2 regions of the Mediterraneibacter faecis genome follow, and region 1 is predicted to be linked to the other one. Evidence: riboswitches for the same ligand, from Rfam matches in the RefSeq annotation. Region 1 holds a riboswitch; the other holds the start of a gene.
What was found. A riboswitch is a leader RNA that binds a small molecule or an ion and turns the genes downstream of it on or off. The one in region 1 is predicted to bind lysine.
Positions count from the first base shown of each region.

Region 2: another riboswitch for lysine. It lies ahead of dapA (4-hydroxy-tetrahydrodipicolinate synthase); the one in region 1 lies ahead of ACZ47Z_RS05230 (Na+/H+ antiporter NhaC family protein).

Region 1 covers NZ_AP043803.1:1,102,189-1,118,204, reverse strand. Annotated here, with positions in the region: gene ACZ47Z_RS05255 (AEC family transporter) at 1-277, opposite strand, end outside; gene ACZ47Z_RS05250 (ABC transporter ATP-binding protein/permease) at 294-3,944, opposite strand; gene ACZ47Z_RS05245 (Hpt domain-containing protein) at 4,255-4,605, opposite strand; gene ACZ47Z_RS05240 (pyridoxamine kinase) at 4,630-5,463, opposite strand; gene ACZ47Z_RS05235 (phosphoribosylaminoimidazolesuccinocarboxamide synthase) at 5,846-6,721, shown strand; gene ACZ47Z_RS05230 (Na+/H+ antiporter NhaC family protein) at 6,841-8,475, opposite strand; lysine riboswitch at 8,616-8,784, opposite strand; gene ACZ47Z_RS05225 (7beta-hydroxysteroid dehydrogenase) at 9,124-9,918, opposite strand; gene ACZ47Z_RS05220 (response regulator) at 10,129-10,830, opposite strand; gene ACZ47Z_RS05215 (ATP-binding protein) at 10,823-13,522, opposite strand; gene ACZ47Z_RS05210 (LysR family transcriptional regulator substrate-binding protein) at 13,560-14,102, opposite strand; gene ACZ47Z_RS05205 (potassium channel family protein) at 14,124-14,771, opposite strand; gene ACZ47Z_RS05200 (TrkH family potassium uptake protein) at 14,785-16,016, opposite strand, start outside.
Region 2 covers NZ_AP043803.1:2,498,753-2,514,768, forward strand. Annotated here, with positions in the region: gene dnaJ (molecular chaperone DnaJ) at 1-975, opposite strand, end outside; gene dnaK (molecular chaperone DnaK) at 1,125-2,996, opposite strand; gene grpE (nucleotide exchange factor GrpE) at 3,045-3,698, opposite strand; gene hrcA (heat-inducible transcriptional repressor HrcA) at 3,732-4,781, opposite strand; gene ACZ47Z_RS11735 (glutamate-5-semialdehyde dehydrogenase) at 5,130-6,380, opposite strand; gene ACZ47Z_RS11740 (GNAT family N-acetyltransferase) at 6,607-7,122, opposite strand; gene ACZ47Z_RS11745 (hypothetical protein) at 7,192-7,479, opposite strand; gene ACZ47Z_RS11750 (Rpn family recombination-promoting nuclease/putative transposase) at 7,527-8,519, opposite strand; gene ACZ47Z_RS11755 (xanthine dehydrogenase family protein molybdopterin-binding subunit) at 8,807-11,173, opposite strand; gene ACZ47Z_RS11760 ((2Fe-2S)-binding protein) at 11,176-11,670, opposite strand; gene ACZ47Z_RS11765 (FAD binding domain-containing protein) at 11,672-12,487, opposite strand; lysine riboswitch at 12,824-12,995, shown strand; gene dapA (4-hydroxy-tetrahydrodipicolinate synthase) at 13,345-14,229, shown strand; partial or broken gene ACZ47Z_RS11775 (PD-(D/E)XK nuclease domain-containing protein) at 14,308-14,619, opposite strand; tRNA gene ACZ47Z_RS11780 (tRNA-Trp) at 14,671-14,741, shown strand; gene ACZ47Z_RS11785 (glycoside hydrolase family 25 protein) at 14,949-16,016, opposite strand, start outside; gene ACZ47Z_RS11790 (hypothetical protein) at 16,012-16,016, opposite strand, start outside.

The DNA.
Region 1 (16,016 bases):
GGTCTTTCCAGATGCAAGATACCAGCGCAGCAATTGTAATGCAGATAAATGTTACTACAAAGCAGAAAATCACAAACCTGATATTCCACACTTCTTTAAAATCAACTTTTGCCAGATCACCAAACAACAATACCGGCAATGGAATCAGAAAGACAAATTTATTCATCTTTGCTGCAAACTCTTCATCCATCCAGCCAAGCTTTTTGAACAGCATTCCCAGTACCATCATCAAAAAGATTGGTACGGTTGCATTCAGACTAAAAACTAAATTTTCCATTCTTCTCACCCGTGCCCTACTCTGTACGAAGTGCTGTCACAGGATCACTCTTTGCTGCTTTCTTGGATGGAATCAATCCACCAAGTAATGTAAGGACAACACTTAATAAAATCAGTATGATTGCCGGAACAATCGGCAGAACTGCATTTACCTTCGCATTATCTGCCACATTGTGAATAATCGCATTCCCAGGAATCAGAAGTAACAATGTTAGTCCGATTCCGATCACTCCTGCACAAAGTCCGATAATAAACGTTTCTGCATTAAACACCTGTGATACATTTCGCTTTGACGCACCGATTGCTCTTAATATTCCAATTTCCTTTTTCCGCTCAAGCACACTGATGTAGGTAATAACACCAATCATAATGGAAGATACCACAAGAGAAATCGCTACAAATGCAATCAACACATAACTGATCGTATCTACGATTGTTGTGACAGAGGACATTAAAGTTCCAACCACATCGGTATAAGTAATGACCTGCTCATCCTTCCCTTCTGCCTCCATCCTGCTATTATAATCGTCCAGAACCTTTACTACTTGTTCCTTTCCTTCAAAATCCTTTGGATAAATGTTAATAGCAGACGGGACTGCAAAATCTACATATCCCAGTTTCTGCAGATTACTATCATAAGAAGCCAAGCCTTTCCCACTCATTGACATCATAAGCTCCGCCAAATCATCTTCCGTCATATTCATCTGAAATACATCTGCAAATGCTGCCGGATCAATCTGCATTGCATTTCCGAGGGTGTTCTGAAGCTGCGTTCCTACGTTGGTCATCATCTGCTTCATTGCAGATTCAAGCTCTGTTGTCATCTGACTGATAATCTGTGTCATTGCAGAGGACACCTGTGTCTCAAGTGCCTGACCAATCGTATTTCCCATAGCCCCCATTGCCTGATTCATATAGTTTCCGATGATTTTTGACACCTGGCTCTCCAACTGATCCATATCGATCATTGCTGACAGACCTTCCTGAAATTGCTTCTTTCCATCATCTGTTTGCAGATAAGCCATGAAATGTTCTCCCATCTTAGACGGATCCGGAAGACCATTCTCTGAAGCATATGCCAAATAACCTTTCACAAGATCATCTGATAGTTTCTCAAGCTGTTCCGGTGTTATCTCAATCTTCGGATCTTCCGGCATAACTTCTGACATCCAATCTGAAATTATTTTCTTCGCTTCATCCGTCTGAAGATATTCCATCAAATATTCATCAAATTGATCCGGATCTGTATATCCTTTTTCCGTAATATACTGTTCGTATCCGGCCATAATATTTTTGATCAATTCCTGTATTTTCTCGGTTGTAATCGTCACAATTCCGCTTGATTTTATGATATCTTTTATATTATCAGAAATAATCTTTTTTGCTGCATCTGTCTTAAGAAATGCTGTAAAATCCTCTCCAAGACCTGAATAATCTGCCTCTGGATGTGTCTTTGCATACTTCTGATATCCCGTCAGCAGTCCACAAGCCATCTGTTTCATACCATCCGGTGATACCTTCAGATCCAGATTCGAAACGATCTCTCCCAGATTCATCTGCGGCATTCCGGAAAGATCTAAGTTCAGAGAATCTGGATTCACAAGTCCCGACAGATCCAGCGTATTACTTCCTGTCTGAAATGCTTTTGACAAATTCATAGATTCACTGAGATTTAACGAATTCCCAAAATCCAGAGAATTTCCTAAATTGTTCATCGCACTTGCGTCAAATCCCAATGCTTTCTGCAGTGCTGCTTCGTCAACCGTAAATAAAGAATCCATGGAGAATCCATTTTCACTGTCTTTCTCTCCGAATTTTTTATTTGTAAATACGTTAACATCCGGATTTGCCAGCTGCTGTTTCACAATCTCACTTTTTGCTGCCTGTTCTGCCACATGTTTCGTCAATGATGTAGGATATGCAATTCCCGGACTCAGAGATGAGGCTTTCGCATCTTCAGCGGGTTTCACAATACCAACCACTGTAAGATCTTCCCCATTCGCTACAAGTGATTTCATATAATCTTCATTATCTGTCTTATCTTTCCAGACCTGATACTGACTATCATATTCATAATACTCAGAACTGTTCACAAGCTTGAACTTTGTTCCGATAATATCATCATAAGAATAAGTTCCCAGATCATCCGGTGTAGTAACATTTTCCTCTTTCATAAAGGACTGGATCATCTCATCAAGCTCCAGCGGATCACGAAGTCCCAATGTATAAAGCATAAAATCACTCATTCCGCCATTCGAAGTCAGAACCACAACACATTCATTATATTTCTCTGGCCAACGCCCCTTTTCCACTTCATACTGATTTTCATAAAGTTTACTGCTTTCCGGCATCTCATAAAAAACATCTGTACTCATCATAGATGACATCATACTATTCGTACTTATAGAAGAACCCAACCCCATGGCTGAAAAGGATTGATCTGGATTCACCTGACGGATACTGTCTTTATTTTTTTTATAAATCTGCGGAGAAATGCTGTACTTATATTCTATAGCATTCGTATATTGTTCCACTCCACTCTTGCCAGTATCAAGATACTTCTTCAAAGCACCAAGGTCATTTGAATCCATTGTGGAAAACATATTCGTCACCATCTGAATTACTTTAACCTGATCCTTTGACTTTTCCTTTGTATCTGACTTCTCTTTGTCTGTTTTTTTATCGTCCGCAGAGGCACTGTCCATCCCGACCATCATGGATGTCAGATCAAAGCCTGTACTTTGTATCTGTAGAGGATATTCTGAAAGCGTCTCTTCCTCTACGTTCTGAATATATTGATTCACACCTGTAGATAGAGACAGAATTAATGCAATTCCGATAATTCCGATTGAGCCTGCAAATGAAGTCAGAAGCGTTCGTGCCTTCTTTGTCTTCAGATTGTTAAAACTCAAAGCTAAAGCGGTCAGAAATGACATCGAGGATTTTCCCATATTCCTGTGTTCTGCCACTCCCATCGTCGTTTCATCTACTTCAAACGGATCTGTATCTGAACGGATCACACCATCTTTTAATGTAACGATTCTTGTCGCATACTGCTCTGCAAGCTCCGGATTATGTGTAACCATAACAACCAGACGGTCTTTCGCTACTTCCTGAAGAAGATCCATGACCTGCACACTTGTATCACTGTCCAGTGCACCTGTCGGTTCATCTGCAAGCAGGATATCCGGATCGTTCACTAATGCCCGGGCAATCGCAACACGCTGCATCTGTCCTCCGGACATCTGACTTGGTCGCTTGTGAAGCTGCGCACCCAGACCAACCTTTTCAAGCGCTTCTGTCGCACGTTTCCTTCTCTCGGACTTGCCAATCCCCGAAATCGTAAGTGCCAATTCAACATTTGCCAGAACAGTCTGATGCGGAATCAGATTATAACTCTGGAAAACAAATCCTATCGTATGATTACGATAAGAATCCCAGTCTCTGTCTTTATATTTCTTCGTTGATATTCCATTGATGATCAGATCTCCGCTGTCATATCGGTCCAAACCACCAATGATATTCAGAAGCGTTGTCTTTCCCGAACCACTCGGTCCCAGAATAGCAACAAATTCATTATCTCTGAGATTCAGACTGACATCATCCAATGCTTTCTGTATCAGATTACCTGTTCGATATTCCTTGCAAATATGTTGTATCTGAAGCATGCCTTTTCTCCTTTTCCAATCACTATTCAGCCATTATTTTACTATTCTACACCCTGCTTGGATGAATTGTCATTCACTTTATAAGGATTTTTCTTGATTTCTATACATTTTTCCATAATGTGGTTAGATAATATGTAATACACGAAAGCATTGAAGGAATTTATCATGAAAACATATAAAAAACCTGTTGTTTCCGTTGATACAGGCCTTGCTGAAGGAGTATACGCTGCAAGTGGTGCAACTATAAAAACTGCCAGCAGATAAATTTCTACTGGCAGAAAAAATTTATATTTTTTCAATTGTCTACTTCTTAACATAATCCTTTAATTGCTTCTATTGTTCGGGTATATTCTCGTTCTACTTCTTCAAACATCTCTGTAGTGTTTTCTTTGATTTCTTTGTCTCGAAGCTCTTCTGTTAATGCTGAGCTGACCTCGAATAACTTTGTAAATCCAAGATTCATGCACACGCCTTTCAATGTATGTGCACTTCGGAATGCGAGTTCTGCATCCTGATTTTCAAGTCCTTCTTTTAATCCCTGGAAACTTGTATCATCCAAAAACTTCAATACAAATTTACGGACCAGTGTTTCACTTCCAAGTCTTCTCATCACATCATCATAGTTACTATCCATTACTTCATAGCATTCTTCTAAATTCATTTTTGTTTACTCCTTAATTTTCTTTTATTTCAATAGTCCCATTAATTCTTCAAAACAGACACCATCCGTCAACGGAATTTCCATTTCAATTGACTTTTGTATGCACTTCTTTATAAATGCGGATGCCTTTCGGACAGATTTTGTAAATTCCACTCCATTAACTGCATCTGCTGCAATGATTGCAGAGAAAATATCTCCCGTACCACATCTGGAATGTCCTACTTTATGTGTACGGATCATCTCGTATCCTTTGCCTTTTTCATAGCACAAGTTGGATACATACGTTTTCTGTGGAATTCCTGTAATCACAACTTTTTCTGGTCCGGTCTGCACAATCTGTTCTGCCATCTTTGCCAGCTCTCTCGTTGTCCACCGTTCCTTATACGGTGTTCCTGTCAAGATACATGCCTCTGTCACATTTGGAACAACTACATCCGCATAGCGGACTAATTGAATCATCTGTCTGCACATTTCTTCCGTATAAGTCGAATATGCCTCCCCATTGTCCCCCATCACCGGATCGATCACAGCCACTGTATTCTCGTCTCTAAAATACTGGATAAACTCACTGACAATCCGAATCTGTTCTGCTGATCCCAAAAAACCAGTACAAATTCCTTCGAACTTCAAATCCAGCTTCTTCCATTGTTCAATATATGCTTCCATATTTGATGTATAATCTGTAAAATAATAATCTTCATATGCGGTATGATTTGAAAAAATCGAGGTAGGCACTGCACAACACTGCACTTTCAGCATTGAAATAATCGGCATCTGTACCGCAATTGAGCATCTGCCAAAGCCTGTAAAGTCATTGATCAGCGCAATTTTTTTCTGTTGATTATGATTCTGCATCATTCTATTCCCTCGTTTCTTCTATATAAATAGACATACTAATTTAATTACAATATGTCATAGATGTCAATATTTCTTTTTACTATTCTCTTTCACCTTCTGTGTAACTGCCTTTTCTACTATAATAATTTCTTATTAAATAATATCTGATTTGTTTATGATACCTCAAAAACATTCTGTTTTTTTTACTTTTTATCTAACGTATTCCACAATCACTCTCTTTATTTTTCCGTTGTTTTTATACAAAAAACACAATTTTCCACATTTTTCCTTCTTCAATGATTTTTCACACCTCTCTTCCCACGTTTTCAGCCCGCTTGACAGTTTCCCCTAAAAAGTGTACGGTTACGTTGTAAATTCTAAGAAAATTCTATGAGGTGAAAAAATGCAGGAATTAAAACCAATCAAAGAAGGTAAAGTTCGTGAAATTTATGATAATGGAGACAGCTTAATCATGGTTGCTACAGACCGCATCAGCTGCTTTGACGTGATTCTCAACAATGAAGTTACAAAGAAAGGAACTGTCCTGACTCAGATGTCCAAATTCTGGTTTGATCTGACAGAAGACATTCTTCCTAACCACATGCTCTCTGTTGATGTAAAAGATATGCCGGAGTTCTTCCAGCAGGAGAAATATGATGGAAAATCTATGATGTGTAAGAAACTCGAAATGCTTCCAATCGAGTGTATCGTTCGTGGTTATATCACTGGAAGTGGCTGGGAAAGCTATAAAGAAAATGGAACTGTTTGTGGAATCGCACTTCCGGAAGGATTAAAGGAATCTGACAAACTTCCTGAACCAATCTATACACCTTCCACAAAGGCTGAAATCGGAGATCACGATGAGAACATTTCATTCGAGCAGAGCGTTGATCACCTTGAAAAATATTACCCTGGAAGAGGACGTGAACTCGCTGAGAAACTTCGCGACAACACAATTGCTCTCTATAAGAAATGTGCCGAATATGCTCTGAGCAAAGGTATCATTATTGCAGATACAAAATTTGAGTTCGGACTTGATGAAAATGGAAATATGGTAATTGGAGATGAGATGCTCACTCCTGACAGTTCCCGTTTCTGGCCTGCTGACGGTTATGAAGCCGGACATGGACAGCCATCTTTTGACAAACAGTTTGCCCGTGACTGGCTGAAAGCAAATCCAGACAACGACTGGACACTTCCACAGGAAATTGTAGATAAGACGATTGAGAAATACCTTCAGGCATATAAGATGCTGACAGGAAAAGATCTGGATAAATAAGATTTCATAAAACAAACAGGGACGAAATGAACCGCTTAACAAGCTTTTCATTTCGTCCTTTTTTACTACATTTCTGTAAAAAGAAAACGAGGATCAACTCCTCGCTTTCTCTCTGGTTTTTAGTTTGTTGTTTTCACCCTACCTGTGTGATCTTTTGTGATTGCTTTGATTGCAAGCAGAACTCCAATCTGCAGAGCAATTCCGATCACGAGACAGATGACTGCATTCTGCAAGATACCTGCGATCACATATGTAATACAGGAAACCGCTGCTACAGTCATTGCATATGGAAGCTGCGTGGATACATGATTCACATGATTACACTGCGCTCCTGCGGATGCCATGATTGTTGTATCTGAAATAGGTGAACAATGATCTCCGCAAACTGCTCCGGCCATACAAGCTGAGATTGAGATGATCATCATTGTCTCGTTCGTACCCTGGAATACTGCAACTACGATTGGAATCAGAATTCCGAATGTTCCCCAGGAAGTACCTGTTGCAAATGCAAGGAAACATCCTACAAGGAAGATGATTGCTGGGAGAAGGTTCATCAATCCGCCTGCTGCTGAATTCATTACAGAAGCTACGAATGGAGCTGCTCCGAGACTGTCTGTCATTGCTTTCAGAGTCCATGCAAATGTAAGAATCAGGATAGCCGGAACCATTGCCTTAAATCCTTCCGGAATGCAAGCCATAGAATCCGAAAAACGAAGAACTTTTCTTACTACATAAAAAACAATTGTAATTACCATTGCAAAGAAACTTCCAAGCATCAGTCCAACCGATGCATCACTTCCGGAGAAAGCCTCTACAAAGCCTGTTCCTGAGAAGAACCCACCAGAATAAATCATACCAATGACACAACATACAATAAGTGACAGAATCGGGAATACAAGATCGATTACTTTTCCTTTATTGTAAATCGCATTTTCGGATGTATTTTCAAATGGTCTGTCTCCTGTTGTAAAAAGATCCCCTTCAATCGCATTTTTCTCATGCGCCTTCATCGGACCATAATCTTCTTTTGCAAGAACCAGTGTTACCATCATTATAACTGTAAGAATTGCATAATAGTTATATGGGATTGCACGAATAAAAATTGAAAATCCATCCTCCCCTTTAACAAATCCTGTTACTGCTGCTGCCCAGGAAGAAATCGGTGCAATAATGCAGATTGGTGCTGCCGTAGCATCGATCAGATATGCAAGTTTCGCACGGGATACATTGTGGCTGTCTGTTACAGGACGCATAACGCTCCCAACTGTAAGACAGTTAAAATAATCATCAATAAAAATCAGCACTCCAAGTGCGATTGTTGCAAGCTGTGCACCCGCTCTTGTCTTGATATGCTCTTTCGCCCAGCGTCCGAATGCTGCGGAACCACCGGCTTTATTCATCATACATACCATAACACCAAGAATTACCAGAAATACCAGAATACCCATATTGTAAGAATCTGTAAGTACTCCCACTACTCCATCCTGAAATACATGTAAAATTGTAGCTTCCGGTTTAAATCCTGACCAAAATACACCTCCGATTAAAATTCCAACGAATAAGGAGCTATAAACTTCCTTTGTAATAAGTGCCAGTACGATTGCAATGACCGGCGGCACCAGAGACCAGATTGTTGCATAGAGCTGAGGTACATACTCGGCAGATGTATCTGCGGCAAATACTGTTGTTGAACTACAACACAGAATGAGCAGAGACATCAGAAACACATACCCCATTTTTCTTTTGTTTCTCATTTTCTTTTTTCCTTTCCTATAAACTTATGTTTGTTAAGTTTGTGTGTAAGCATAGTGGGTTTTGCCTGGGATTCTCTAAACGCAAAAAATGCCATAGGCACTCTCTGCTGGTGAGTCACCCATGGCATAATAATTCTAACGTCATCGATAGCTCTCCACACCTGTGACAGTCCGGCGTATCTTCTACATCCGGCCCAGGAATCATATCTGGGAATATCATTCCTTCGGCGGCTTCTCCTTTCTCTCACTGACAGTCTTCCCAAGACTCTCGTCAGCGGATACTCATATCACCGCGCCTCTATCAAACATTACTATATTATCACATTCTATTTAAAAAAGCCAGACTTATTTTATAATAATTTTCATTTAGAAAACTCCAATATTAATTTCACCGCTTTCTTTGATTTCATCTAATGTTCGATAACCCTGATTTCCTTTATCGGATGTCTTTTCGGCTCCGCATCCTGTCAAAGCAACTACTCCTAATGATGTGGCTAAAACTCCTATTCCTTAACTTCATCTTACCATATCGTTATCATTAAAGATACTTAAAGTTATATATTTCCCATAAACAAAATAGCTGTTTCCCCTACTCAGAGAAACAGCTACTATAATCACTGAAAGATGATTCATCTAAAATCTGATTTTTTAGTTGTTAGAATAGAATGAACCCATATAACGGATATATTCATCATCTGTTTTATTTGCCTGCCAATTATGAACATTTGCTTTATTGTGCTCACCTGCAATAACAGAAAGAGATTTGCCAAGATTGTCAAATGCTTCCTCTACACAAGCTTCCGGTGTCATAGCTGCCTTCATAACAGCTTCTCCTGCTGGACCGCCTGGAAGATTGCTTAACAAACTTGGTGTAATTGTTGTTCCTAACGTGATAACCTCAACGTCTACATTTGTACTCTCACATTCTGCCGCCACAGCTTCTGTCAGTTTCTTAATGTAAGATTTTCCTGCACCATACTGTGCGTTATATGGTGAACTACTGATTGCTGTCAAAGAAGACACATTGATTACAGCTCCACGATCCTGCTTTGCAAAGATTCCCATGTAATGATAGAAACATTTCAAGAATGTCATAACATTAACATTAATCATCTGCTCATGCTTCTCCCACGGAGTATCCTGCAATTTTCCAAATGTATGGAAACATGCAACATAACTCATGAATCCCATATCAAGGTCTTTTGTTGCTTCAAAAATCTTGTCAGTACAGTCGGACTGTGCAAAATCTGCACGAATAACCATGTGATCCACACCATATGTTTCGCTGATACTCTTTCCAAGCTCCTGAAGTTTCTCTTCTCTTCTTCCTACCAGGACAACACTCATTCCCTCAGATGCGATTTTCTCTGCAAATGCTTTTCCAACGCCTTCTGTTGCTCCAAGGATGATACCCCACTCACCGTATTTTTCTCTTAAGTTCATTGTTTTTTCCTCCTAATTTTTCCGATTCACAACTAAAATATACTATAGCACACCTTAAGGAAAATAACAATGTGATTTTGATATATTTTTAACAAGCTATACCAATCTGTTCGCTTACCTTATAACTTCTTTTACAGAGTGATATATTCTATTCATTATTACTTGAAAAGATATCCGCCACCTCACTGATTATAATAAATGTTGTGAAGTTCACTCAACTTTCAGCATCCGATACCCCACGCCAATGTGTGTTTGGATATATTGTGGAGAGTTCGGTTCTTTCTCGATTTTTTTACGAAGTGTCGCCATAAACACACGAAGGGAGGCAATATCATTATCCCAACTACTTCCCCAAATGCTTTGCGTAAGGAAAGTATGGGTCAGAACTTTTCCTATATTTCTTGTCAACAGGCAAAGCAACTTATATTCAATAGGTGTTAAATGCAACTCTTCTTCATTCAAATAGGCACACCCCGCAACATAATCCACACGAAGTTTTCCGTTTACAAAAACAACCGTTTCGACAGGGGATACTTTTTGCATCATCGATAACCTTCTTTGCGTGACTCGTAGTCTGGCAAGCAGTTCCTCAACAGAAAATGGCTTTGTTAAATAATCATCTGCACCAGCATCCAACGCATCAATTTTATCGGTATCTTCACTGCGAGCACTGATTACGATAATTGGCATGTTTGACCAAGTACGGATTTTTTTAATAATCTCAACACCATCCATATCAGGAAGTCCTAAATCAAGTAAAACAATGTCAGGATTGTGTGAAGATGCTTCTAAAATTGCCGATTGACCATTGGGCGCTGTCAGATATCGGTATTCGTGCGCTTTTAAGGTTGTTGTAATTAAATTTCTGACAGATGTGTCATCTTCTACAACTAATATTAGTGACTTATTCATATACTTTGACCTCCCCTGCCGGTAATGTAAATGTGAATACTGTTCCGTGCGGCAGATTATCTGAAACAGTAAGTTCTCCGCCGTGGGCGTTAATAATGGACTTGCACAAAGATAATCCGAGTCCTAAACTTCGGCGACTGTCTGCAATTTGATTTGCACCGCTGTAGAACATGTCGAATATCCGTGGCTTTATTTCATCAGCAATTCCGTTTCCGTCATCCGATATAGATACGATCGCTTGTTTTCCCCGTTTTTCTGTCCGAATAACAATATGAGAGTTTTTAGGTGTATATTTGATAGCATTATCAACAATATTGATAATCACCTGAACAATAAGCTTTGCATCCATTTTTGCAAGAAGAATTTCTTCTTTGCTTTCAACAGAAATATGATGTTCTTCACTCTTTCGGTTAATATGATGTAACGCTTCTGTAATCACGTCATCCATCAAATCTTCCGTTATACGGAGATTCAACCGTCCTTCTTCAATCCGGGTTACAGCCAGCAGGTTTTCTACAAGGTTTATCAGCCACATAGAATCATCATAAATATCCGTATATAGCTGCTTTTTTGTATCATTATCAAAGGAATCGCCATTGGACAAAAGGTTACTGGCATTACCAGAAATGGATGTCAGCGGTGTCCTCAAATCATGTGAAATAGCACGCAACAGGTTCGCTCGCAACTGTTCATTTTTTGCAAGGACAGCCGCCTCCTGTTTCTCGCGGGCATTTTTTTCATTTTCCAAAGCCAGAGCACATTCTCCGAGAATGGACAGTAGAATACTGTTTTCAAATGGATCAAGAGGTATTTCCCCCATCACGATTCCAACAACTCCATATACCATACTGCTACTGCGAACAGCAAGGTACAGGCATTTTGCATTGGAAAGCGTTCCTGTTGTGGATCCGGCACGTTTATTGTTTTTCAATACCCAGCCGGCAACGGCCTTTTCATTTTCGGAAATACATGATTCCAAATTTTCCTCAGTTACAGAAAAAATATGCGGCGTATCCAACACTTCGCCATCAGCTAAATAAAAAACGATATCTTTTCCCAAGAGTTTAATGAGCTGATTTGAAGTTGTGGATACAATTTCATTTTTATCTTTTGCCTGTTGCAATAGCTGGCTTGTATCAAATAACACTTTGGTACGGTAAGCAGATTGTGCCGCCTGTTTTGCTTGATTTTTAATCCGTATAGCAAGAGAACCGGTTAAAAATGCCGCCAAAAACATGATAATAAAGGTAACAGGATAACCCTGATCATACGCCTGCAAGGTAAATTGGGGTTCCGTAAACAGGAAATTAAAAATCAAAACACTTACAATCGAGGAAATTAGGCTGTATACCTGATGTTTCGTGATGACAGCGGTGACAAGAACGCCTAAAACAAAAACAGTAATAATATTTGCTTCGCCAAATCCAAGATTATGGAAAATCATTCCGACTAAACTGGATAAAATCAGAATCGCAGTAGATTTTAATGTATCAGTGGCAGAGAAGACGATATGGTTCTTTTTCCTGCCCCCTCTTAACTGATACACTGCAGCATTAGAAACCGTATCCGGAATAATATGCACATCCAAGTTAGGGGCATAATCAATCAGTTTTTCTGTCAGTGTCGGTTTGCTGAGCAAATGCCGTTTTGTAGCAGAACTTCGCCCGATCACAATCTTTGACGCACCGGACAAACGGGCAAATTCCGCAATCTGAAACGGAATATCTTCTCCATAAACTGTTTCAATTTTTGCCCCAAGCTGCTCAGCAAGACGAACATTTGAACGAAGGCGTTTTATATTGTCCTCGCTCATCACTGAAAAATCCGGTGTTTCTACAAACAGAGCCGTAAACTTTCCTTTGAAAGCAGAAGCCATTCTTGCGGCGGTACGGATAATTTTTGCATTAGATGGAGAAGAAGATAGACAAACAAGAATATGTTCGTCTGTATGATAATCTCCGTGATTTTTAATGCGGGCATTTTCTGTGAGGATATTCACCCTATCCGCACATCGCCGCAGTGCAATCTCCCGAAGAGCTGTCAAATTTTCTATTGTGAAAAAATTTTCTACCACCTGTTTTGCCTGGGTCTGTCTGTATACATTTCCTGTATTCAAACGGTCAATCAAATCCTGTGGTTCAATATCCATTAATTTAACCTGATCTGCATTATCAAACAGAGAATCCGGAATGCGTTCCTGTACAACAATCTCCGTAATGGATGAAACTGTATCACAAAGACTTTCAATATGCTGAACATTGACAGTCGTATAGACATCAATCCCTGCATTCAAAAGTTCCTTAATGTCCTGATACCGTTTTGCATGACGGCATCCTTCGGCATTCGTATGAGCAAGTTCATCCACAAGAATAAGCTGTGGTTTTCTTTTCAGTGCCATGTCAATGTCGAATTCGTTCAGTATCATACCATTATAGAGAACTTCTCTTGTAGGAAGAACTTCTAAGCCATTCAAAAGAGCTGCTGTTTTGGGGCGTGCGTGGGGTTCTATATAACCGGCTACCACGTCAATTCCCTGCTGTTTTGCCATATGAGCCGCTTCCAACATGGCGTAGGTTTTACCCACACCAGCTGCATATCCGAAAAAGATTTTCAAATGTCCTTTATTCCGATTTTCTTCATCGGCTTGGATTGCCTTTAATAACTGATCCGGATTGTGTCTGTTTTCGCCCATACGGTCACCTCCCTGTGCAAAAAACATTATATAAAGATTATACCACCTTTTCTTCTTTTTTTCCATTCGGGCGTGTAGCCGAAAACAGAAAAGGCTCCGAAAAATCATGCAATTTTTCTACAAATGAACCTTCCATACAATTACTGTTATTTTGCCATATCACTCTCACTGGTTTCTCAATCGTGTTGATTGGATGTACCGCAATGTCTATAGAGTCTGGAGTAATGACGCTTTGCTTTATTTGAAAGGATAAGGAACAATACTTATCTTTCAAAATATCATTGGATTCCTCTATTATAAAGCCAAAATCAAGTTTATTATTTCCTATCCCATTTATTATTTCACTTACAGAACCGTAGAACAGGTTCAACTCATAGTTTGGGTATTCGCTTGAAAATTGTTCTAATAGATCTGCAATAGAATCTATGATTGCAGGTGTTTCAAATCCAATCCTAAGCTTAGAACCTGAAATATGTTTTTGGGATTCATTTTCCTCGAGAAATTTATCCAGTTTTCCCATAAGAAAATAACCATAAATAAATGCTGCCAATACCACTATAAGTAAAACAAAGTCTTTCATATCACCAACTTCTTTCAAAAATTAAATACGAAAACACTTTTGAATATGTTTTGTATCCCCGAGAACAAGCATGGTACTATTCTTCAATAACTGCGTATCGGAACTTATTTTCAAATTCATAATATCATTTGTTTTCAGTGCCATAATATTGATGTTATATTTTTTTCGTATATCCAACTGACCGATAGTTTTTCCTATCCATTCTCCCGGTATAGATATTTCAAAGATTGCATGTTCTTCATCTAGTTCTATGTAGTCGAGAATATGATCAGCACTATAACGGATCGCAACCCAATCGGCAAGCTGCCTTTCAGGATAAACAATTTCATCTGCGCCGTTTCTTAAAAGAAATTTTGCATGAACATCACGAGAAGCACGAGACACCACCATTCTTGCACCGAGTTCCTTCAAAAGGGACGTTACTTCCAATGAATTCTGAAAATCATCTCCAATTGCCACAATACAAACGTCAAAATTCCCAACACCAAGCGAACTTAAAAAATCCTCACTAGTCGCATCCCCAATCTGAGCGTTGGTTACAAAGGGAAGTACAGCATCAACTCGGGTATCTTCTTTATCTACCGCCATCACCTGATGGTGCAATTCATCTAATTTTATAGCAATATGCCGTCCGAATCTTCCCAGACCGATAAGTAATATTGATTTCATTTTTTATTCTCCTTTAACCTACTGTGATTTTTTCCTGAGGATATTTTGAACCGTTAAACTTTTTTTCAGAAAGGGTGGCAAAAATCAAAGTCAATCCGCCCACTCTGCCCAAAAACATCAAGCAAATCAAGATTATATGAGAAACAAGTCCCAGGTCAGGAGTTATTCCCAGCGATAACCCTACCGTCCCGATTGCCGACGCCGTCTCAAACAAAGCGGTCATAAGTGGAATATCTTCTGTGCTGCTAATTACCATTCCTCCGACAAGGAATAAAACGATATACATCAAAAAAATCGTAGCTGCATTTTTGATAGTGTCATCCGGAATTCGTCTGCCGAAAAAATGAGTGTGTTCCTTTTTTCTAAATACAGATAATGCCGATGAAACGAGCACTGCAAGAGTTGTCGTTTTCATACCCCCTGCAGTAGAACCGGGCGAACCACCGATGAGCATCAGAATAATGATAAGCATTTGCCCAACTTCACTGAGTAAAGTCAAATCTGCTGTATTAAATCCTGCAGTTCTCGGCGTAACAGATTGAAACAAGGAAACCCACACTCTTTCCATAAGAGGCACATTTGAAAACTCAAAATAAAAAAAGTAAAGAGCCGGTAAGAATATCAATAGTCCTGTTACCATAAAAATCACCTTGCTTTGCATTCTGTATTTTTTTAAATGCCATTTATGATTCTTTATATCCTCCCAGGTAAGGAATCCAATACCTCCTACAACAATCAGCACCATAATCACAAGATTTACAATCGGCTGTACAGAATAAGATGTCAACGAGGAAAAAGGGGTTCTTATACCGATTAGATCAAATCCTGCATTGCAAAAAGCAGAAATAGAATGGAACAACGAATACCATATTCCTTTCCAAACCCCAAAGTCCCTGCAAAAAACAGGGGCTAAAAGAGCCGCACCAATGATTTCGATAAGAATAGTAGTCCGAATAATAAATTGTGTTCTCCGTACAATCCCCCCCACCGTTGGAGCCGAAATTGCCTCCTGCATGGTACTTCGCTGCATCAACCCGATTTTGCGTCCGGAAACAGTAGCAATCGCAATAGCAATCGTAATAATTCCCATACCTCCGATTTGAATCAGCAATAAAATAACTCCTTGACCAAATAAAGACCAGTAGGTTGCCGTATCCTTAATAACCAGTCCCGTCACGCAAACCGCAGAAGTTGCGGTAAACAAAGCATCTGAAAAGGATGTACTCTGACCGCTTTTTGTAGCAA
Region 2 (16,016 bases), 1.4 Mb from region 1:
AACTCCCTTTCCTTTCAGACGTACTTTTGTATCTGTCTTTGTTCCCGGTTTTACTGTGTAGAGAACGTCTCCGTCTACAGTTGGAATCTTCACATCGCCACCGAGTGTAGCCACTGCGAAGGAAATCGCAACGGTTGAGAAGATATGCATATCCTGTCTCTGGAAGATTGGATGTCTGGATACGTTAACCTCAACGAGGAGATCTCCTCTCGGTCCTCCATTAACTCCCGGTTCTCCTTTTTCACGGATGCGTACGCTCTGTCCGTTATCAATACCTGCCGGAATCGTAACTTTGATCTTCTTTCTGCTGGATGTATATCCTGTACCTGCACATTTCGGACATTTCTCTTTCACGATCTTACCGGAACCACCGCAGTTCGGACATGTTTGTACATTCTGTACGGTTCCAAAGAAGGACTGGGATGTATATACGACCTGACCTTTACCACCGCACTTTGGACATGTCTCCGGTGATGTTCCAGGCTTTGCACCTGTGCCGTGACAGTCTTCGCAAGGATCTTTCAGTACAAGATCCAGTTCTTTCTCGCATCCGAAGACAGCTTCCTCGAATGTGATGCGGATGCTCTTTCTGATATTAGCCCCTTTCATAGGACCATTGCTTGCGCCGCCTCTTCTGGAGCCACCGAACATATCTCCGAAGATATCTCCGAAAATGTCGCTGAAATCTGCTCCATTGAAGTTAAATCCGCCACCGAATCCACCTGCTCCGCCGCCGGCACCGCCATCAAATGCAGCGTGGCCGAACTGATCATACTGACGACGTTTGTCAGCGTCACTCAGAACGGCATAGGCTTCGGAAGCCTCTTTGAACTTTATTTCTGCTTCTTTATCCCCTGGATTCATATCTGGATGGTACTTCTTCGCAAGCTGGCGGTATGCTTTCTTGATTGTAGCATCATCTGCATCTTTGCTTACGCCGAGCACCTCATAATAATCTCTCTTTGCCTCTGCCATAACACAAATACTAACCTTTCTGTATCTCTTTCTTAACCTCAAGAAATTCTACGAAGCTACAAAGCTCCGTAGAATTTCTCTTCATGCTTCATTTATCTGATGCCCTGCTGCCTGTTTCTCTTCTGTCTTACCGGCATCTTTTCTATATTTTAGACTTCTTTGTAATCTCCGTCTACAACATCATCACCCTGGAAACCATCCGGAGCCGGACCAGCTTCTGGTGTAGGACCAGCCTGTGCACCTGCACCTGCTGCAGCACCTGCCTGCTCATACATCTTTGTGAACAGTTTCTGTGCGCTCTCCATCAGTTTTTCCTTCGCAGCTTTGATCTCTGCTACCTGCTCTTCTGTTGTGTTCTCCGGAGCAGATTTTGCAAGGATATCTTTCAGTGCCTGAACGTCAGCCTCTACAGCTGCCTTCTCTGTAGCATCGACTTTGTCGCCAACCTCTTTGATTGCCTTCTCTGTCTGGAATACCATAGCGTCTGCTTCGTTTCTTGTATCGATTGCTTCTTTACGTTTCTTATCCTGAGCCTCGAATTCAGCTGCTTCTTTTACAGCTTTATCGATATCGTCATCAGACATATTAGAACCTGCTGTGATTGTAATATGCTGCTCTTTACCTGTTCCAAGATCCTTAGCAGATACATTTACGATACCATTTGCATCGATATCGAATGTAACTTCGATCTGCGGGATTCCACGTGGAGCCGGCGGGATTCCATCAAGTCTGAACTGTCCGAGGGACTTGTTGTCTCTTGCGAACTGTCTCTCACCCTGTACAACGTTGATATCTACAGCTGTCTGGTTATCTGCTGCTGTTGAGAAGATCTGGCTCTTCTTTGTCGGGATTGTTGTATTTCTCTCGATCAGTCTTGTAGCTACACCACCCATTGTCTCGATAGACAGTGACAGTGGAGTTACATCAAGAAGAAGGATGTCTCCTGCGCCTGCATCTCCTGCAAGTTTACCACCCTGTACGGAAGCACCAAGTGCTACACACTCATCTGGGTTAAGGGATTTGCTAGGCTCTTTGCCTGTCAGTCTCTTAACTTCTTCCTGAACAGCCGGAATACGTGTTGATCCACCAACGAGAAGTACCTGTCCAAGCTCGGAAGCTGTGATTCCTGCGTCAGAAAGTGCACGTCTTACCGGTTCCTGAGTTTTTTCTACGAGGTCTCTTGTCAGCTCGTCGAATTTAGCTCTTGTAAGGTTCATATCGAAATGCTTCGGTCCTTCAGCTGTTGCTGTGATGAACGGAAGGTTAATATTTGTTGTTGTTGCACTTGAAAGCTCTTTCTTTGCTTTCTCTGCAGCTTCTCTTAATCTCTGAAGAGCCATCTTATCTGCAGAAAGATCTACGCCTTCTTTTGCCTTGAAGTCTGCAAGCATGTAATCTGTGATCTTCTGGTCGAAGTCATCTCCACCAAGTCTGTTGTTACCGGCTGTTGAAAGTACTTCGATAACTCCATCACCAATCTCGATAACAGATACGTCGAATGTACCACCACCAAGGTCGTAAACCATAATCTTCTGCTCTTTCTCGTTGTCAAGACCATAAGCAAGTGCAGCTGCTGTAGGCTCGTTGATGATACGTTTTACATCAAGTCCTGCGATCTTACCTGCATCTTTTGTAGCCTGACGCTGAGCATCGTTGAAGTAAGCCGGAACTGTGATAACAGCTTCTGTTACTTTCTCACCAAGGTATCCTTCTGCGTCTGCTTTCAGTTTCTGAAGGATCATTGCAGAAATCTCCTGTGGAGAATATTTCTTATCGTCAATATCTACTTTATAATCTGTTCCCATCTCTCTTTTGATGGATGAGATTGTTCTTGCTGCGTTTGTTACAGCCTGACGTTTTGCAGGCTCACCTACAAGACGCTCTCCTGTCTTTGTAAATGCTACAACAGACGGTGTTGTTCTTGCGCCTTCTGTATTCGCGATAACTGTTGGCTGTCCACCTTCCATAACGGCTACACAGCTGTTTGTTGTACCAAGGTCAATACCAATAATTTTTCCCATGATAAATTTCCTCCTCTATCTAATCTCTGAATCTTGTTAAAAATCAAATTAGTTTGCTACTTTTACCATGCTGTGTCTTACAACACTCTCACGGTACATGTAACCTTTCTGGAATTCTTCTGCGATGATGTTCTCACCGAGCCCCTCATCTTCCACATGCATCACTGCGTTGTGGAAATCCGGATTGAATTCCTGACCAACTGCCTCGATTGGTTTTACTCCAACGGATTCCAGTGTAGTCATAAGCTGTTTGTAGATCTTCTCCATTCCTTCTACGAACGGAGCATTCTTCTCCTCCTCCGGTACGGAACCAAGTCCACGCTCGAAGTTGTCTACAACCGGAAGAATCTTTTCTATGATATCTTTCGCTCCGATCTCGTACATCTGGGATTTCTCCTTCTCAGATCTCTTGCGGAAGTTATCAAACTCTGCCATCTGACGAGTAACGCGGTCTGTGAGTTCCTCGATCTTCTCGTCTTTCTTGTCCTTCTTCTCTTTCTTTCCGAAGAACTTTTTCTTACCTTCTGATGCTGCTTCTGAATCTCCTTCAGTCTCAGTTGCTTCCTCTGTTGCTTCTTTCGCTTCAGCCTCAACTCCCTGGGCATCTTCTGTTTCTACTGTCTCTTCAGCTTCTGCCTGCTCTTTTGCAGCCTTTGCTTTTGCCTCTTCAACAGCTTCTTTTACCATATCTTCTTTGCTCATGTTCTCTGTCACCAGCTTTCTACCTTCCTATTATTACTCTTTGGGTTCTTTATTATAAATCGCATCCAACTCACTTTGCAGCGTTTTCAGCGTCTTCATGACATGTTCATAATCCATTCTCTTCGGACCGATGATTCCAATCGTTCCTTTCATACCTTCTCCCAGCTCATATGTGGCGGTAACAACACTGCAGTCTTTCATGGTCTTAACCGGAGTTTCATCTCCGATGTAAACCTGTATGCCGTTGTTCTCCTCACTTGCCAGTGTCTCTGTCACCAGATCTGCCAGCTGCTGTTTCTCTTCAAATGCACTGATGATCTCCTGTGCGCTCTGCTTATCACTAAGCTCCGGATATTTGAAAATATTCGTTGCGCCGCTTGTGTAGATCTCCATGTCATTATCTACATGAATGATCTCTGCCACTGCATCCAGTACATGACCGACAACCTCGCTGTGGATACCAGCCTGTTCTTTCAATCTGGCAATCAGACCTAATGTAATCTGATCAATGGATAATCCATTCAGTGTCGTGTTCAGAAGCATATTCAGCTTCAACAGATTCTCATTACTTAAGGTTTCTCCAACTTCAATGATCTTATTCTTGATCACATTACCACCAAGTACGATGACTGCTACGATCTGTTCTTCATCCACCTGTGATAGCTGAATGAACTTCAATGTGTTCCGGCTGTTGACCGGTGCGGAAACCATCGTCGCATAATTGGTGTTCGAAGCAAGAACCTTTGCTGCCTGCTGGAGTACCTTCTCGACCTTATCGGTCTTTTCAAGAAGTGCATCCTCTCGTCTGCTGATCTCCTGCTCCTTGTTCTCCATCAGAAGATCTACATAAAAGCGATATCCCTTATCTGATGGAATTCTTCCTGCCGATGTGTGTGGCTGGAAGATGTAACCAAGATCTTCCAGATCTGCCATCTCATTCCTTATCGTTGCGGAACTTAATTTCAAATCTGTGTATTTTGAAAGGGTTCGTGATCCGACCGGTTCGCCAGTCTCCAGATAATTCTGTATGATGGCTTTCAATATCGTAAGTTTTCTTTCACTTAATTCAGCTTCTACAGACATCTCTGTGTTCCCCTTTCTTCTCATCTTTGTTTGTTATTAGCACTCTTTGTTTTTGAGTGCTAACACCTTACAGATACTAAGATAGCACCTCGATTTCTGTTTGTCAACACTGATTGTTATTTTTATAAGTTTTTTATTTTCTTCTTATTTTATTAATAGGATGCTTTTTGGGGGAGGGAATGTGATTTTATAGAAATGTTGTTGACTTGGATTGTAATTTTGTGAATTCCGGGCAAGCTTATAGCCAAATCATAAGTTGACTTGAATTATGATACATAAAATCCAGGTCAAAGACAAGTTTATTTAACTTACACTAATTGACCTGGATTTTAAAACCTGCTATCTATACTATCCCCTGATCTGTCCGTTTCCGAAGATAATATACTTTGTTGTTGTCAATGCTTCGAGTCCCATCGGGCCTCTTGCATGAAGCTTCTGTGTGCTGATTCCGATCTCTGCACCGAATCCGAATTCGAATCCATCTGTAAATCTTGTTGATGCATTTACATAAACCGCTGCCGCATCGATCTCATCCTGGAATCTCAATGCATTGTCGTAATCCTTTGTAATAATGGATTCAGAATGTCCTGTATTGTATGTATTGATATGTGTGATTGCCTCATCGATGGAATCAACAATCTTTACAGAAATAATTGCATCCAGGTACTCTGTTCCCCAGTCTTCTTCTGTTGCCGGAATAATCTCTGAACTGATTGCCTGTGCTCTCTCATCTCCACGTATCTCTACACCATGTTCCTTCAGTCTTGTTACAATCTTCGGCAAAGCTGCATCTGCTATCTTGGAATGAATCACAAGTGATTCACATGCATTACACACACCAAGGCGCTGTGTCTTTGCATTTTCAATAATATCTGTTGCCATCTTAATGTCTGCTGTCTCATCAACATATACATGACAATTTCCGGTTCCTGTCTCAATTACCGGAACCGTACTGTTTGCGACAACATTTGCAATGAGTCCCGCTCCGCCTCTTGGGATCAGGACGTCGATCCAGCCATGCATCTTCATCATCTCATTTACAACTTCTCTGCTTGTATCTTCCACAAGAAGGATGAGATCCTGAGATAACTTCTCTTTGCGGAGTCCTTCCTTGATTACACGGGTAATTGCCCGATTGGAATGGATCGCATCACTTCCTCCGCGAAGAATTACCGCATTTCCAGTCTTGAAGCAAAGTCCGAATGCATCTGCTGTCACATTCGGTCTGGATTCATAGATAATTCCGACAACGCCAAGCGGTACGCGTTTCTTTCCGATACGAAGCCCGTTCGGTCTTGTCTTCATGCCAAGCACTTCTCCGATGGGATCATCAAGTGCTGCAATCTGACGCAGACCTTCTGCCATGTCTTCAATTCGCTGTTCCGTCAGTGCCAATCGATCAATCAAAGACTGCTTCACGCCTTTCGCTTTCGCAGCTTCAATATCCTTTGCATTCTCCTGTAAAATCAATTCTCTCTCTTCTACAAGTTCATTCGCTACTGCGAGAAGCCCTCTGTTCTTTGCCTTCGTTCCAAGCTTTGCTGCCTCACGGGATGCACTCTTTGCAAGTCTTCCAAGCATCTGCATATATGTCTCCATTTTATTGCTCCTTTCATCAGCCTGCCGTTAAATATCTCTATCAGTTTCCATTCAGGAATGCCTCGGCATTTCTGCAATCCTGCCAGAGGCTATGTCGAGAGTATACCACACACCTTTTCTTTTTTCTATATTATATCAGTATTTTGCTTTATCTTTTTCACGTATTAACGTATTAGTGCATTTCTGTGAAAACAAACATCAGATGTTTATTCCGATGTTTGTTTTCTTATTCTATAATATTTTTCATCCAGATATCTCTTAAGAATCCGCCATATTTTTCCTTCGTAAGCATCTTCTGATACCCCTGTTTCATGACATTTGATCTGCTGAAAACATTTTCCGGATGCACCGTACAAAGCAGGTAGCGATATCCCATCTGTCTCAAATCACCTTCCGCGTGCTGCATCATTTTATATTGTAAATAGTGCCCTCGAAACTCTGGTAATACAGCCGCCGTATCCATCATAGCACAAAGCTTCAGTTTCTCTTCCTCCATTCCAAGATCATATCCCAGATTATCCGGGTGAGCGCCCGGTAAAATTACGAAAAACATAGCTCCCGCCTTGCCCTCTTCATCAACAGCAAGATATAAAAGACCTCGTTCCTTCTTCATCCAGAAATCAAATTCTTCATACGTTTCTGCAACAAACCATTCCGGAACGTTCATCCCCTGGTCTACCTTATTCACAATTTCGTACGCTTCTCGTAAGCGCTCTCTTCCAACGCGAATTATCTTTATCATCAATAAATCTTCCTATTTTGTAATCACTTCTGTTCATTTATGTCTAATGCTTATACACTAAAATTATTTTTACAGTTCTTGTAGTCCTGCAAAAAACAATTCATAAGGGTCATCCTCTCCTGTAAGCACCGGTGAATTCTCTCCGCCACCATTCGTACTGCGCTTCATTGCGGCATAAAATTCATCTCCCGCCTGCACAATATCCATCGGATAAAGTTCATAACCCGTCTCACGACATACAGAGCAGAATCCTCCAAGAGGATCTTCTGCATCCCTTGTCTTTATGAACTGTTCTCTTAATTTATCATCATGTCTTGCTTTGCGCTGTAATTCATCTAAAGCTTCTACTGCGTTCATCTCTTTCTCCTCATTCTGCTCTGTTTTTCGTGGTATTTGTTTCAGCCTCACTTCCAATATGTGTTTAAGTATTCCTCTGTTTGCTCCTCTGTTAATTTATACTCTTTCCGAACATTATTAAACGTCTCTATTCTAGAAGCATTCAAATTTTGACACGTTCTAATAGTTGCTGCTATTCCTTGCTGAATTCCATCTTTCACTCCATCATCATACATTTCCTGTATTGCCTTACACATATCTACCATCTCCTCCTTCTGCTCTGTTTCACTTGGTATTTGTTTCATGTTCAAAAATGCTTTCATCGCCTGACTTGTTTCATAATCAACATTCTGAAAAAACTTTTTATTTTCATCAATATAGTGTTTCAGTTCTTCCTTACTGTCCCTATATCTTAGCATAGTTAATATCACTTGTAAATCATCCGAAAATTTTTCAACATCTTCCAATCGTTCTGCGTCTACAAGATTGATTTTATAATTGGGAAGATATTTCTCCAAAATTTCTTTCTCTTCTTTCGTTCCTTCCAACCGAAACATATCATACAGATCAACAGGTCCATCCCACGGTTCTGAACCATAATAAAAGACTAATGAAATAATCGGTATCAATCGATCTTTTTTTCGAAATCGCGACAGATATTCTCCTGCGGTAAGATGCTCTAACGACTGACCTGCTTTTTTATTCTGCTTTCGTCGGTCATTAAAGTTTTTCCAATTATTCCGAATCTGTGTTTCGTAATCCATTCCATCATAAAGCATTACCTTGTGCGGCATTGCATAATGAACCTTATCCTGTGATTCATTTGCAAGTAACACAAGTGTAGCCTGATTTCGCCATTTCATAATGATATCGCGGTATTTTTTCATGTTTTTTGTTTTCCCGGTCCGATTTTTCACACTGACAGATGAAACAGGATTCACTTCTTCCAAATCCTCTGGCAATATCACCTGCCTTCCACCATAAATCACACCATTAAATAAATTCGCAAATCTTTTCTTCTCACTTAGCCAGATATTCACATTAACATCTGCTTTTCCCATAGACGCTTCCTCCTGGTTTCTTATTCTTTTGTTATTTTGTAACTCATCAAAATGGAATCTCCTGCTGATACAGCCTTGAATATGAGATAAAGTTATCCTTTCGATAACACATTCAGACAAATGAAATATAGAAAATATACGTCTGAGATTTTGATGTGGATTTACTATAGCAGAATAAAATAACAATGTCAACGTAAAAAAGCTATCAACGACGATATTCAACTCCATTCGTTGTTATCGTAGTTGATAGCTTCCTTATTTCACTTCATTCTTCCCCGACTCCAAGTCTAACGCCCAGAAATTCCTCTGTAAATTTTCTCCGCTGTCATCGGCAGTTCTCTAATGATCACTCCTGTCGCGTTCTGGATTGCATTGCTGATTGCCGGTGACGGTGTATTGATTACGATTTCTCCGATAGACTTCGCTCCGAACGGTCCTGTCGGCTCGTAGCTGCTCTCGAACTCAACACGGATTGTTCCGACATCAAGACGAGTCGGGATCTTATACTGCATCAGGGAATTGCTGAAGTTCTTTCCCTTTTCGTTATATACAACATCTTCATACAGTGCCATACCGATTCCCTGTGCGATTCCGCCTTCCACCTGTACACGCGCAAGGTTCGGATTTATAACTGTTCCGCAGTCTACGACTGCTACGTAATCGATCAGTTCAAGTACACCTGTCTCTTTGTCGATCTCAACTTCTGCCATACCAACCATGAATGGCGGTGGAGATACCGGTGAGGAAAATGCTTCACTTGCGGAAAGTGGTGCGTTACTGAAACACATTACATTATTTCCAATCTGACTTCTTGAAATCTGCTTTCCTGTTGCCAGCTCTGTTACATATTCTCCATCGAAATCTACATCTTCCGGCTTGCATCCGAGATACTCTGCTCCACGCTCGCAGATTTTCTTGCGAAGGGATTCACAAGTCTTAACAACTGCCTGTCCTGTTACATAAGTTGTACTGGATGCGTATGAACCACAGTCGTATGGAGAGATGTCTGTATCTACTCCGAATACAACAACTTCTTCCGGTTTACATTCAAGACACTCTGCTGCCATCTGGGCAAGGATCGTATCGCATCCTGTTCCCATATCAGTAGCTCCAATGATCAGACTGTAGAATCCGTCATCATTTACTTTGATTTCAACCGCACCTGTATCTACTGCTGAGATTCCAGATCCCTGCATGGACATTGCAACTCCGACGCTGCGTACTTTTCCATTTCCCATATCACGGTATGGATACTTTTCATCCCAGTTGATCATTTCTTTTGCTCTGGCAAGACATCTGTCGAGTGTACAGCTGTTTGTAACTTCGCCATAATAAGCCGGCATCTTATCGCCCTGGCGTACCATGTTCTTCTCACGAAGCACTGTCGGGTCCATTCCGAGAACTTCTGCAAGTTCATTTACAGCTGATTCTACAGCGAACTGTCCCTGTGTTGCTCCGTATCCACGGTAAGCTCCTGCTGACATAACATTTGTATAAACGACATCATATGTAAAGCGAAATGCTTCTGTCTTTCCATAAAGTGGAATGGATTTGTGACCGGAAAGACCTACGGTTGTCGGTCCGTGCTCACCAAATGCTCCAGTGTTGGAAAGTGTATAGAGATCGATTGCTTTAATATTTCCTTCTTTATCCGCTCCCAGACGTACATGAAGTTCCATCTCATGACGCGGTGAAGAAGCGATCAAAGACTCTTCTCTTGTGTAAATGATCTTCGCCGGTTTTCCTGTCTTCCATGTGACAAGTGCCGGATAAACTTCGGAAACTACAGTCTGCTTCGCACCGAATCCTCCACCGATTCTCGGCTTGATCACACGTACTTTGCTCTTCGGAATATCGAGTGCATGAGCAAGGATTCTTCTTGCATGGAACGGAACCTGTGTAGATGAAACGACATTTAATCTTCCGTATGCATCTAAATATGTATAAGTACGGAAAGTCTCCATCATCGCCTGCTGGTTCGCCTTTGTATGATAAACGCGATCGATCACGTGATCACATTTTGCAAGAACTGCTTCTACGTCTCCATCTCCACATACATCATGTGCACAGAGATTTCTCTTGTTGTCTGCGCCAACCGGGCAGAGGCTTCTCCAGTTATCTTCCGGATGCACAAGGATTGGATTATCCTTTGCTGTACGGAAATCAAGTACCGGTTCAAGAACCTCATACTGGATCTTCACAAGCTTCATCGCTTTCTTAACTGCTTCCTCTGAAGTTCCTGCCACGATTGCAGCTGCATCTCCAACGAAACGTACTCTCTGGTCAAGGATCAGACGGTCATACGGACTTGGTTCCGGATAGGTCTGACCAGCCATTGTAAATCTCTTATCCGGACAATCTTTATATGTAAGAACACATTCGATTCCAGGTACAGCCTCAGCACGTGCTGTGTTAATATCCTTAATTAATGCGTGTGCATATGGACTTCTGATCACTTTAACAATCAGACAGTCTGACGGTGCAAGGTCATTTGTATAAACACTTTTTCCTGTAACAAGTGCAGCAGCATCTTTCTTTACGACAGGACGGTTTACAATCTTCAGGGATTCTATAGCTTCTCCTTTTTCCTGATTGCTGTGGACAAATTCCGGTTTCTCAGGAATCAGATTCTGAACTTTATCTATTCTTTCCATTCTTACTCCTCCCCGCCCATTTTCTTTACTGTAATGTTAACTGCTGTATTTCTGACTTCCATATATTTCTGGATTGCACGAAGCTGTCCCATGTATCCTGTACAGCGGCACAGATTTCCTGCCAGATATTCTTTGATTTCTTCTATAGAAGGGTTCTTCAATTCACGAAACATTGCGAGCACGTTCATAATGAATCCAGGGGAACAGAATCCACACTGCTCCGCACCTTCCTGTGCAAGAAATGAGCCGAATTCTGCTGCTTCTTTCTCCACACCCTCAAGTGTTGTCACTTCATGTCCGTCAATGCTTGCTGCAAGAACAGAACATGACAGGCGGGATTTTCCATCGATCCATACTGTACACAAACCACAGTTTGTTGTCTCGCATCCACATTTTACACTCTTACATCCAAGATCACGCAGAAGGTTCAAAAGGACTGTATCTGCAGCGATCTCTGTACTTACTTTCTTTCCATTCAGGGTAAACTGTACTTCCATCCTATTTCTCCTCCGCATTATATTCATCTAAAATTGAGCGCATCTCTCTGCGAAGCAGAACCTCCGCAAGGTGCTGTCTGTACTCCGCACTTCCGCGCATATTGCTTCCATAAGTAAATTCTGCTGCCACACGTTTTGCATACTCTGTGAGCTGCTCGTCTGTAGCATCTTTCGGGATCTCCCACTGCTTTTCAAGCAATGCCGCTTTCATCGGTCTTGCTCCTACCGAAAAGAACCAGGACTCCTGACCTCTGTAAATTCCTGTTACGACAGAACATGTCAGTACTGGAAAATCTGTCTTTGTCTGACGAATTGATTCATAACGGAATTTTCTCTTGCTCTTTCTGACGATCACGGATACAAGAATATCCTTATCTGCTTTTCTGTTTACAAACTCAGAAAGTCGAACAGTTCCTCCATTATATAATTCCACAAATGTATCCAGTGCCAGTAATGCAGTCAGCACATCAGAAAATCCGTATCTTCCATAGATACTGCCTCCAACTGTTGCCTGATTTCTAAACTGAACTCCAACAATATGACGAAGGCTTTCTGCAATTCCGTCCCCATAGAATTTTCTCAGCCCCTCATGCTCTTCCAGCTGGCGCAGTGTACACATTGCTCCAATGCGGAATACATGGTCTGTCTCCTCAATCTCATTCAAACCAAGTTCCGACATATCAATGATTGTCTTCACTCTTGCATTTCCTAATCTCATCCACATCATACCGCCCATGATACGACTGTTTCTTGCCTGATTCAGCTCGTAAGCCTCCTCCAGTGTCTTAACTTTCACGTAATTACCGATTGTTAACACAGTAGGTCTCCTTCCTATCCACATACCTTTTCCAAGGATCGCGGTTCTCATCCTCGCAATTTTCTCTTGTTATCTTATGTCGTTTCTTGCGATTGTTTTTCAAAAAACAAACATACAAGCATAAAAAAAGTGCAAATGAAACAACTTTGTCATTCACACATCTAGCGAATTAATGATATCATATATATAAGAAAAAAGTCAAAAAATCGGTTATACTTTATTATAATCAATTTTTATAAGGTGTACTTATAACCCGGGTACTATAAATAAGAAAGAAATCCAGAAACCATGTTGACATCATTGTACCCTCGGTGTTATTATTTGCTTAAACACGGAAACGTAGATAGAGGTTGCATTTTTCATAAGTAAGGTGACGGATGTGTCAGGAACAGAAGAACTCATCGGAAAGGGAAAGATGCCGAAAGGGTAAGAATCCTGAGTTCTTGTTCTTGGGCATGACGTGAATAGCGGCATGACTGTCATCGCAAGATGGAGAGCTATCTGAATTATACATAATGTATATTTTGGGACGGCGCATCTTGCCGTTTCTTTTATGTTTATTTACAGTTTACGCATTCTTGCATAGATGTATATTAAACAGTTACTGCTCATGGCTATTATAATTATCGTTCACAAGGAACTTATGCGCAATAACCGTTACTGTTCACACGATGTGCGACCAGCAACGCATCTCGCCATTTTAAATCGCCTTTGGCGATGGGGCGAGATGCATTCAAGTCAAAACACGCATCCTCCGTGTCAATCAGCGAAGTGATTGACACGGGAGTGAACAGTAACCAATAACCTGCTGTGACCAGTAATACTTTGTTTCACCATGTTGAAGGAGGATAAAAAGAATGGCAATTTTTAAAGGCGCAGGTGTAGCGATCGCTACTCCGATGAAAGAGAATCTTGAGGTCAATTATGACAAATTAGATGAGATGTTAGAGGAGCAGATTGCAGGCGGAACAGATGCGATCGTCATCTGTGGAACAACAGGTGAATCCGCTACTATGACAGAGGAAGAACATGCAGCAACAATCCGTTTTGCAATTGAGCGTGTGAACCACCGTATCCCGGTCATCGCCGGAACAGGTTCTAATTGTACAAGAACAGCGATCCAGTTATCCAAAGAAGCTCAGGAAGATGGAGCTGACGGAATTCTGCTCGTTACACCATATTATAATAAAGCAACACAGAACGGACTGATTGCTCATTACACAGCAATTTGTAATGAAGTAAATATTCCGGCGATTCTGTACAATGTACCAAGCCGTACAGGATGTGGACTTCAGCCACAGACAGTTGCAACACTTGTGAAAGATGTTGAGAACATCGTAGGTATTAAAGAAGCATCTGGAAATATCAGCACAGTTGCACAGATCATGCATCTTTGTGATGGCAACGTTGATCTTTACTCAGGAAATGATGATCAGGTTGTACCGCTTCTCGCACTTGGCGGAATCGGAGTTATCTCCGTTCTCTCCAACGTAGCTCCGGCTTACGTGCATGACATGTGCTACAAATTTTTCTCAGGAGATATCGCAGGTAGCCGCAAGATGCAGTTAGATGCACTTCCACTGGTTGATGCTCTCTTCTGTGAAGTGAACCCGATCCCGGTTAAGGCTGCTCTTAACATGATGGGAAAAGAAGTTGGAACTCTTAGAGCACCTCTGACAGAGATGGAAGATGCACATAAAGAAGTTCTGAAAAAAGCAATGATGGATCTTGGAATTCTGTAAGAGAACAAAGAAAGGAAGAAGTGATTTTGAGGTCGCTTCTTCCTTTTTTATAATTGCCTGATCCGGCGTTTCTCTTGGTATTAACATCACATCATATCGCCCGTAACCGCTTTCTCTGTTGGACTTTACTTCATAACAATCTCTTAATTCTACCAAAAGTCCCAGAACGAATCCATGATAGAAACGCTCCGGCTGACTTTTTCCTGACGGATGTCTTCCTGTATCAAAACTGTTGAATGTAGCTAGTGCAACTTCATTCATATAAGTATTCATCTCTTTCACATTCCCCCGAAGCATCGCTTGGATAAATGCGTTATAATTTGATTCAGAATTAGAGAACCATCCTTGAAACATTTCTTGAATTTTCTTTATTTTTTTCTTGACATTCATCACTCCATAAGGTATACTTAACAAGTCGCTTGAGTTAAGCGACAACTGAATAGGGGATTGGTCAAATGGTATGATAGGGGTCTCCAAAACCTTTGGTGGGAGTTCGATTCTCTCATCCCCTGTAAGCCCAGTAATCGTTATGATTGCTGGGTTTTTTGTTTTTCCCAGTAAATACAAGGGTTCTAGGATTCTAGCATATTAGAATAATTCTCATAAAATGGTGAAAATATACGATATTAGAAAACTATGCAACACGAAATGCAACACGAAAATAGAAGAAAATGATACAATATTAAAGCCCCAAAGCGAACTGCTCTGGGGCATCTTTTCTACTCAATCCAAGCCTGGAACTTATCCACGAATCTCTTCTTGTCCCCCGCATAACCGTCTGCACCGTTGGTTTTTAACGTGTCGATCTGCTCACCGTAGAAGTTAGAGTTATCTCTAACAGAAACTCTGTAATGAACCATCTTGTACTTATATCCATCCGGTGTGATGTAGTACAGCTCAATAGCAAGAATCTCTGAACCATCTCCGAGGATTCCGTTCTTTTTATCATTCAGATCATAGCTATTGCCGAATGTAAGATACGGAAGCCAACCACTCTTTCTTGTGTATACTCGACAACGGATACTTCCCTTGCTAACTTTGATCGCAAGCCACTTGATTGGAACATTATCACCTTTTCCAGCCCAATCAATCTTGTTCACTACTGGTGGCCACCATCTATCCGTGAAAGCCTGATATGTAATATCGACCTGTCCTAAGTCTTTCTTCTCTGCTGGCTTAGAAGGTGCTGACGGTGTAACAGGCTGAACAGTTCCACCAAACTCCATGTAGCAATGGTTCACATCTACTCTTCCGCTGACTCCATCTACATAACCATCTGAGGAATACTGCCAAATTGCGTACTGTCCCTTGTATGTATCTTCCGGAAGATTCTTGTATCTTGCCATCCATTCAATATACTTGCCACGTACACTTCCAAGATGGTTGCTAAACCAACTCAGTGAAGCGTAGATTCCCGGAATATATCCATTCGCCTTAAGTCCTTCGCAGACGATTTCACAGCATCTAGGAGCATAGTTCTGTGTTCCCGGCTCTTCTACATCAATGAAAATTGGTAACTGGAATGTATGCCCTTTAATCAATCTCAAGATGTGATCAAGTTCGCTCTGCGCCTGTCTGTCACAAGTAGCGTAGCTGTACAGATAGACTCCTACCGGAATTCCAAGTCTTTCGCACTCTGCAAGGTTGCGAATCCACTGCTTATCGTCCTGTGATGCGATATCATCTCCATATCCACAGCGGAGAATAGCTCCGGCACAACCAGATGCTTTTACCTTTTCCCAGTTGATGACTCCATTATGATAAGATACGTCAATAATCAGATTACT